2 regions of the Roseateles sp. GW821-FHT09B06 genome follow, and region 2 is predicted to be linked to the other one. Evidence: riboswitches for the same ligand, from Rfam matches in the RefSeq annotation. Region 2 holds a riboswitch; the other holds the start of a gene.

Region 1 (4,386 bases), on a different contig from region 2:
GGCCGTGATAGACGGCGTACATGCTGGCCACCACCGCCGGCAGCACCTGGGCCGTGCAGATGTTCGAGGTGGCCTTCTCGCGGCGGATATGCTGCTCGCGGGTCTGCAGGGCCAGGCGGTAGGCGGGGTTGCCATGCGAGTCGACGCTGACGCCGACCAGACGGCCGGGCAGGTTGCGCTTGAATTCGTCCTTGCAGGCCATGTAGGCGGCATGCGGGCCGCCGTTGCACATGGGCATGCCGAAGCGCTGGGTCGTGCCCACCGCGATGTCGGCGCCTTGCTCGCCGGGCGCCTTCAGCAGGGTCAGCGCCAGCAGGTCGGCGGCGGCGATCAGCAGCGCGCCCTGGGCGTGCAGGGCATCGGCGATGGGCTGCAGCGGCCGGATCTCGCCGTTGACGCCGGGGTACTGCAGCAGCGCCGCGAAGCACTCGCTCTTGCCCGCGTCCTCGGCCTTGCCGACCTGCACCGTGAAGCCCAGCGGTTCGGCGCGGGTGCGCACCACTTCCAGGGTCTGCGGCAGCACGTCGTCGGCGACGAAGAAGATCTGGCTCTTGCTCTTGCCCACGCGGGCGGCCAGGGTCATGGCCTCGGCGGCCGAGGTGGCCTCGTCCAGCATCGAGCTGTTGGCGATCGCCATGCCGGTCAGGTCGGTCACCATGGTCTGGAAGTTGACCAGGGCCTCCATGCGGCCTTGCGAGATCTCGGCCTGGTAGGGCGTGTAGGCCGTGTACCAGGCGGGGTTCTCGAGGATGTTGCGCAGGATTACGCCCGGGGTCAGGGTGTCGTAGTAGCCCTGGCCGATATGACTGCTCAGCACCTTGTTCTGCCGGGCCAGCGCCTTCAGCTCGGCCAGGGCCTGGGCTTCGGTGGCGGCGGCGGGCAGGGCCATGCCTTGCGAGCGCTTGATGCTGGCGGGCACGATGGCCTCGATCAGCGCGCGGCGCGAGGCCTGGCCGATCACCGACAGCATGCCGGCCTCGTCGGCGGCATCGGGGCCGATGTGGCGGGCTTGGAATTCGGCGGCGTTCTCGAGCTCGCCCAGGGGCTTCAGCGCAGACATCAACATGGCAAACAATCCTTGCGATACAACAGCGGGCACCGGAGTGCCCGCCTTTCTTCTTTCTCTTACGACGATGGCTTCCGGACGATCAGCTGTTCTTGACCAGCTCGTCGTAGGCCGTGCCGTCCATCAGGCCGTCCAGTTCCGCGCCGTTGGCCAGCTTGACCTTGAAGAACCAGCCGCTCTTCAGCGGATCGCTGTTGGCCAGCGAGGGGTCGTTGCGCAACTCCTCGTTGACCTCGGTGATCTCGCCCGACACGGGCATGTAGACGTCGGCGGCGGCCTTGACCGACTCCACCACGCCGGCCACTTCCTTGGCGGCATAGCTCTTGCCGATCTCGGGCAGGTCGACAAAGACCACGTCGCCCAGCGCGTCCTGGGCGTGGACCGTGATGCCCACGGTGACGGTGCCGTCGCCTTCGATCTGGATCCACTCGTGGTCGGCGGTGTACTTGATGGTGCTCATGGGCTGCTCCGTGATGTTTTGAGGGTTGCGGGAGGGGTGAATCAACCGCGGAAGTATCCGTTGGGCGTGAAGGGCGTGGAAGACACCGTCATCGGCGTGCGCTTGTCGCGCACCAGCGCGAACAGCTCGGTGCCCAGCGTGGCGTGGCTGGTCTTCACATAGGCCAGGGCCACCGGCTTGCCGACCGTGGGGCCCAGGGTGCCGCTGGTGACGGTGCCGACCTCGGCACCGCTGGCGTCCACCAGCTTGGCGCCCTCGCGCACCGGCATGCGCTCGCTGCTGACCAGGCCGACGCGCTTCTTCGCGGCACCTTCGGCGAACTGACGGTCGATCACGGCCGCACCGGGATAGCCGCCGGCGCGGGCGCCGCCGGCGCGGCGCACCTTCTGGATTGCCCAGGTGAGAGACGCTTCCACCGGCGTGGTCGCGGTGTCGATGTCATGGCCGTAGAGGCACAGGCCGGCTTCCAGGCGCAGCGAGTCGCGGGCGCCCAGGCCGATCGGCTTGACCTCGGGTTGGGCCAGCAGCTTGCGCGCCAGCGCCACGGCCTGGTCCTGGTGCACCGAGATCTCGAAGCCGTCCTCGCCGGTGTAGCCGGAACGGGTGATGAAGCTCGGGATGCCGTCCAGCTCGAAGAAGCCGCCGGTCATGAAGACCAGTTGCTTGACGTCGGCATTCAGCCTTGCCAGCGCGTCCACGGCCTGCGGCCCCTGCAGCGCCAGCAGCGCCTGCTCGGGGCTGGGGATCACCCGGCAGTCATCACCAAACCTGCTGCCGATCTTGGCCTGCAAATGGGCGATGTCCTGTTCCTTGCAGCCGGCGTTCACCACGACGAACAGGTCGTCCGGGCGGCGGCAGATCATCAGGTCGTCCAGGATGCCGCCCTTGTCGTCGGTGAACAGGGCATAGCGCTGCTTGAACAGGCCCAGGTCGATCACGTCGACCGGCACCAGGGTTTCCAGGGCCGCCGCGGCCTGCGCGCCGACCAGGCGCAGCTGGCCCATGTGGGAGACGTCGAACAGGCCGGCCGCGGCGCGCGTGTGCTTGTGCTCGGCCATCACGCCGGCGGGGTATTGCACCGGCATGTCGTAGCCGCCGAAAGGCACCATCTTGGCGCCGAGTTCGATGTGCAGCGCGTGCAGGGGGGTGGTCTTGAGCGGGGCGGCGGAATCGGCAGCGGACATGAGGAAAACTCCGAGGGCATTCGTCAGACCCACGACCCGAGTCGTGGGGAAATATGCCCTCGCTGTCCGCTTTACCTGAGAGATTGGCCACCAGCCTTTCCCTGTGGAATACGGCCAGCGGCTTGCCCCTTCGGTGGGCGGACTCCGGGGTCCGCCTCTCTCCAGTGAGGAACGCTCCGGTCGGAGCGTCTTGCCAGTCCTTTTGCCTGAGCGTTCGCAGCCCGGGATCAACCCATGCCACTGCGCCTTCGGCGGCCCCCACGAGGGGGACTCTCTCCTGACGCGGCGGATTGTAGCGGCGCTTTGGACGCCACCGGATGCAAATCGTCGGTGCGGGACGAACTCAGGCCTTGAAACCGCCGTCGATGGTCAGGCTGGCGCCGGTCACGAAACCGGCCTCCGGGCCGGCGACATAGGCCACCATGCCGGCGATCTCGTCCGGATGCGCATGGCGCTGCAGCGCCATCAGGCCGTGCAGGCCGGCCGCGAAGTCGCCGCTCTCGGGGTTCATGTCGGTGTTGGTCGGGCCGGGCTGCACGTTGTTGACGGTGATCCCCCTCGGGCCCAGGTCGCGCGCCATGCCCTGCACCAGGCCCTGCAGCGCCGACTTGCTCATCGCGTAGGCGCTGCCGCCGGGGAAGGGCATGCGCTCGGCATTGGTGCTGCCGATATTGATGATGCGGCCGCCCGCACCCATGTGCGGCAGCGCGGCCTTGGCGGCGACGAAGACGGCGCGCACATTGACGGCCAGGGTCTTGTCGAAGTCCTCCAGCGAGAAGGCGTCCACCGGCCCCAGCAGCAGCACGCCGGCGTTGTTCACCAGGATGTCGATGCGACCACCCAGTTGCGCCGCGGCGGCGTCGATGGCGCCGCTCAAGGCCACGGCGTCGGCCGCATCGGACTTGAAGGCCAGGGCGCGACCACCGTCCGCCACGATGTCCTGGACCAGCTCGTCGGCCGCGGCGGCGGAGTTTTGGTAGGTGAAGGCGACGGCGGCGCCGTCACGGGCCAGGCGGCGGACGATGGCGGCACCGATGCCGCGGGCGCCGCCGGTGACGAAGGCGACCTTGCCGGAGAGGGGCTTGTTCATGATGCTGTGCTCGGGAAATGGAGTGAATGTGAATCCAGTATGGGCAGTGCATTGCGATGTTTGTAGCTATGAATCTGGAATATCAGCCTCAACCATCGATATAAGATGGACGCGTGGAATCGCTCAATCTGCTCGAATCCTTCCTCCAGAGCGCCGAGACCGGCAGCTTCTCGGCCGCCGCGCGGCGCCTGGGGCTGACGCCGGCGGCGGTGAGCAAGAACGTCGCGCGGCTCGAGCTGCGCCTGGGCCTGCGGCTGTTCCAGCGCAGCACCCGGCTGCTGACCCTGACCGTTGGCGGCGAACGCTTTCTGCGCGAGGTGGCCGGGCCGCATGCCAGTCTGCTGGACGCCTTCGCCGGCGCGGCGCAGGACGAGGAGGGCCAGCCCGCGGGCGAACTGAAGGTGGGCGTCGGCGTGGCGTTCGGGCGCCAGTACCTGCTGCCGCTGCTGGATGAGTTCCTGCGGCGCTATCCGGCCATCGTGTTGGACTGGCATTTCGACAATCGCCAGGTCGACCTGATCGGTGGCGGCTTCGACGTAGCCATCGGCGGCGGCATCGAGCTGCCGCAGGGCGTGGTGGCGCGCGA
Region 2 (4,386 bases):
CCAGATAGGGGTCGGCGACGATCTTGAACACATGGGCCAGCACATGGGCGCCGGGCTCGGGCAGGGCCTGCAGCGGCAGCGCGTCCGGCCCCTCACCACGCAGGAACTGCGGCGGGTTGCCCTCGGCCGGGTTGGGCAGCAGGCGCTCGATCACGTCCAGCAGCTCGGCCACGCCGGCGCCGCTCCTGGCCGAGGCGAAGCACACCGGGATCAGGTGCCCCTCGCGCAGCGCCTGCTCGAGCGGCGCATGCAGCTCGCTGGGGTCGACATCGCCCTCGTTCAGGTAGCGGTCGACGAAGGCCGCGTCCACCTCGACCACCTGTTCCACCAGGGCCTGGTGGGCCTGCGCCACCGAGGCGAAGTCGGCCGCGCCGTCCTTGCAGTAGAAGCAGTCCTGCACCTGGGCGGCGCCGCCGCTCGGCAGGTTCAGCGGCAGGCATTCGCGGCCGAAGGTCTGGCGCAACTGCTCCAGCAGGCCGGGCAGGTCGACGCCGGGGGCATCGATCTTGTTGACCACGATGACGCGGCACAGGCCGCGCCGCGCGGCCGCCTCCATCATGCGCGAGGCCATCAGCTCGATGCCGTTCTGGGCGTTGACCACCACCACGGCCGTGTCCACCGCCTCCAGCGCCGGCAGCGACTGGCCGACGAAGTCCGGTGCGCCGGGCGTGTCCACCACATGCAGGCGCAGACCGGCGTGGCGCATATGCACCAGGCTGGTCTGCAGCGAATGCTGCATGCGCCTTTCCAGCGGGTCGAAGTCGCTGACCGTGTTGCCGCGCTCGACGCTGCCCGCGCTGCCGATGCTGCCGGCGCGCAACAGCAAGGCCTCGGCCAGGCTGGTCTTGCCGGCGCCGGCCGGCCCTACCAGGGCCAGGGTCCGGATCGCGGCAATGCCGGGGTGGACGGGACTCGTGCTGTCATCGGCCATGGCGCACTCCTTTGGAGCTGTGACCCCAGGGTAGGGCATGCGCGCCGGGCCGGCAAGAGGCCTTGCGCGCATGCGCGGGCGGATCAGCCCGCCAGCCCGGGGCGCATCAAGACCTGCCCCCGCTCCAGCCCGGTGAAGGCGTAGTCCAGCTCCGGCGCGCGGCCGCCGACGATGTCGGCGATCGCCGCGGCCGAGCCGCAGCTGTGCGTCCAGCCCAGGGTGCCATGGCCGGTGTTGAGGAACAGATTGCCGATCCGGCTGCGGCCGATATAGGGCAGGTTGGACGGCGTGGCCGGGCGCAGGCCGGTCCAGAACTGGGCGCCATTTCCCTCGGGATCGGCATCGGTCTGGCCTTCCATCATTCGCGGGAACAGCTCGCGCGTGCGCCGCACGATGGCCTCGCAGCGGCGCAGATTCAGGCTGGTGTCGTAGCCGTTCAGCTCGGCCGTGCCGGCGATGCGCAGGCGCTCGCCCAGGCGCGAGAACACCAGCTTGTACTCGTCGTCGGTCAGCGAGACCTGGTAGCTGTGCTCGGGGGACGTCACCGGCAGGGTGACCGAGTAGCCCTTGGCGGGGTAGATGTTCAGATCTACGCCCAGCTCGCGCGCGAAGGCGCGGCTGAAGGAGCCCAGGCACAGCACATAGGCCTCGCCGCGCAGCTGCTCGACGCGGCCCGCCGCGTCGGCCACGACCGCCTGCCGGATGCCACCGCCGCCTTGCTCCAGGCCCAGCAAGCGGGTCTCGTAGCGAAAGCGCACGCCGGCCTCGGCGCAGCGCCGCGCCAGTTCCTGGGTGAAGCGGTGGGCGTCGCCCGATTCGTCGCTGGGCGTCATGCTGCCGCCGACGATCCTGTCGCGGCATTGCGCCAGCGCCGGCTCGATGGCTACGCATTCGTCCGGCGTCTTCATGTCCAGCTCGCAGCCCTGCTCGCGCATCAGGCGCGCCGGCTCCTGTGCAGCCGCGTACTCGGCCTCGCTGGTGTAGAAGTGCAGGATGCCCTGGCTGCGTTGCTCGTACTGGATGCCGGTGGCGGCGCGCAGCTCGCGCAGCTTGGCGCGGCTGTACAGGCCCAGGCTGACGATGTTGCGGATGTTGTGGGCGGTGCGGCCCGGCAGGCATTCGCGCAGGAAGGCCAGGCCCCAGCGCCATTGCGCCGGATCCGCGCGCAGCCGGAACAGCAGCGGCGCATCCTCCTTCATCAGCCATTTCAAGACCTTCAGCGGCGCGCCCGGGTTGGCCCAGGGCTCGGCATGCGAGACCGAGATCTGGCCGCCGTTGGCGAAGCTGGTTTCCAGGCCGGCGGCCGGCTGGCGTTCGATGACGGTGACCTCGTGGCCCTGCTGGCGCAGATACCAGGCCGTGGTGATGCCGGTGACGCCGGCGCCCAGAACGATGACATGCATGGAAGAACACTCCCGACAGGAGTTCCGCGCAGGCGTGACGACGGCCGCGGGCCTTGCGATGGCGAAGGAAACCCGGAGCGTGCCGCGCCTGACGCGCGCCGCTCCCGCTGTCCTTGGTACCTGAGAGATTCGGCGCGAAACACCACCCGGTGCGCGCCTTGCTCCTTCGGTGGCGCCGCCCTTGCAGCGGCGCACTCTCCAGCATTCGGCATGTTGCGGATCCAGTACGGGGCCTGAGCGAGTATGGGAGCTTGCGCCTTCGGCGGCCGCAGCCCTGGGGCTGCGGCACTCTCCTGAATCCGTGACGGAGTGTATGCGATGTGCTCGGCAATCCGGCGAGTCGGCCTAGACTCTGGCCGATCATGGACGGAGTCCCTCGATGACGATCAGCCGTGCCGACCTGGCCCTCCTGGCAGTTGCCGTTGCTGCCGTGATGGCCTGCGGCGGAGGCGGCGGGAGCGGGAGCGGTGCCGCGCCCGGCCCCGCCGCTGCGCCGCAGCCGAGCATCCTGCACAGCGGCCTGTCCAGCCCCTGGGCCCTGGCCCTGCTGCCGGGCGGCGAGATGCTGGTGACGCAGAAGGCCGGCAGCCTGCTGCGCCTGGCGGCCGACGGCCGCAGCACCCTGGCCAACATCGCCGGCGTGCCGGCCGTCAGCGCCGGCGGCCAGGGCGGCCTGCTCGATGTGGCGCTCGATCCCGACTTCGCCAGCGGCAGCCCCTGGGTCTACCTCAGCTATGCCGAGCCGGGCAGCGGCGCCGAGGCCGGCCGTGCCGGCACCGCGGTGCTGCGCGGCCGGCTGGTCGGCAATGCCTTGCAGGACGTGGCGGTGATCTTCCGCCAAGCCCCCAAGGTCGCGGGCAGCGGCCACTATGGCTCGCGCCTGGTGTTCGGGCGCGACAAGACGCTGTTCATCACCCTGGGCGAGCGCATGCAGGGCAGCCCGGCCCAGGACCCGGTGCAGACCCTGGGCAAGGTGGTGCGGATCAAACGCGACGGCAGCGTGCCGGCCGACAACCCGGACTTCGGCGCCGGCGCGCGGCCGGGGCTGTGGAGCATCGGCCTGCGCAATCCGCAGGGGGCGGCCCTGCACCCCGAGACCGGCGAGCTGTGGCTCAGCGACCATGGGCCGCAGGGCGGCGACGAGATCAATATCGCGCGGGCCGGGGCCAACTACGGCTGGCCGGTGAAGAGCTACGGCTGCAACTACGGCGCACCGGTCGGCGAGGCCTGCCGCATCGGCGGCGGCACCCATGCGCCGACCTATGTCGAACCGCTGAGCTACTGGGTGCCGACCTCGATCGCGCCGGCGGGCCTGGCCTTCTACACCGGCAGCATGTTCCCCGAATGGCGCGGACAGCTGTTCTCCGGCGCGCTGGCCGGCCAGGCGCTGTGGCGGCTGCAGCTCAGCGGCAATGCGGTGGTCGGCCGCGAGGCCATGTTCGCGAACCTGGGCGAGCGCTTCCGCGATGTGCGCCAGGCGCCGGACGGCGCCCTGCTGCTGCTGACCGACAGCGGCAAGCTGATGCGTCTGGCCCGGTAGCATGCGGGTTCATGGACCATGAACCCGACAGCGGCGCGCGCTTGCGCGCCCAGTACAGTGCCGAGGGCGGCACCGGCCGGATCTTCGGCCCCAAGGTGCGCGACTACGCGGCCTCGCGCCCCGACTATCCGGCCGCGCTGTTCGACGCGCTGGCCGAATGCCTGCCGCCGCAGCCCATGATCGCCGATATCGGCGCCGGCACCGGGCTGCTGAGCGCCGGCCTGCTGGCACGCGGCTGGACCGTGCACGCGATCGAACCCAGCGACGAGATGCGCGCCGCGGCGGATGCCTGGCTGGGCGACCAGCCGGGCTATCGCAGCAGCGCCGGCCGTGCCGAGGCGCTGCCGCTGGCGGATGCCAGCGTCGACCTGCTGACCGCGGCCCAGGCCTTCCACTGGTTCGAGGTCGAGGCGGCGCGCGCCGAGGCCCTGCGGGTGCTCAGGCCCGGTGCCGCGGTGGCGCTGATCTGGAACGACCGCGTGCTCGACACGCCGCTGCACCGCGCGCTGGAC

Evidence for each region. A riboswitch is a leader RNA that binds a small molecule or an ion and turns the genes downstream of it on or off. The one in region 2 is predicted to bind glycine.
Region 1: another riboswitch for glycine. It lies ahead of gcvT (glycine cleavage system aminomethyltransferase GcvT); the one in region 2 lies ahead of AC07OQ_RS23230 (D-amino acid dehydrogenase).

Annotation. Positions count from the first base shown of each region.
Region 1 covers NZ_JBWKPM010000001.1:19,455-23,840, forward strand. The annotation lists gene gcvP (aminomethyl-transferring glycine dehydrogenase) at 1-1,066, opposite strand, end outside; gene gcvH (glycine cleavage system protein GcvH) at 1,149-1,526, opposite strand; gene gcvT (glycine cleavage system aminomethyltransferase GcvT) at 1,568-2,710, opposite strand; glycine riboswitch at 2,763-2,885, opposite strand; glycine riboswitch at 2,895-3,000, opposite strand; gene AC07OQ_RS00100 (SDR family oxidoreductase) at 3,054-3,800, opposite strand; gene AC07OQ_RS00105 (LysR family transcriptional regulator) at 3,914-4,386, shown strand, end outside.
Region 2 covers NZ_JBWKPM010000042.1:21,270-25,655, reverse strand. The annotation lists gene fusA (elongation factor G) at 1-931, opposite strand, end outside; gene AC07OQ_RS23230 (D-amino acid dehydrogenase) at 1,015-2,334, opposite strand; glycine riboswitch at 2,432-2,546, opposite strand; glycine riboswitch at 2,547-2,640, opposite strand; gene AC07OQ_RS23225 (PQQ-dependent sugar dehydrogenase) at 2,714-3,874, shown strand; gene AC07OQ_RS23220 (class I SAM-dependent methyltransferase) at 3,886-4,386, shown strand, end outside.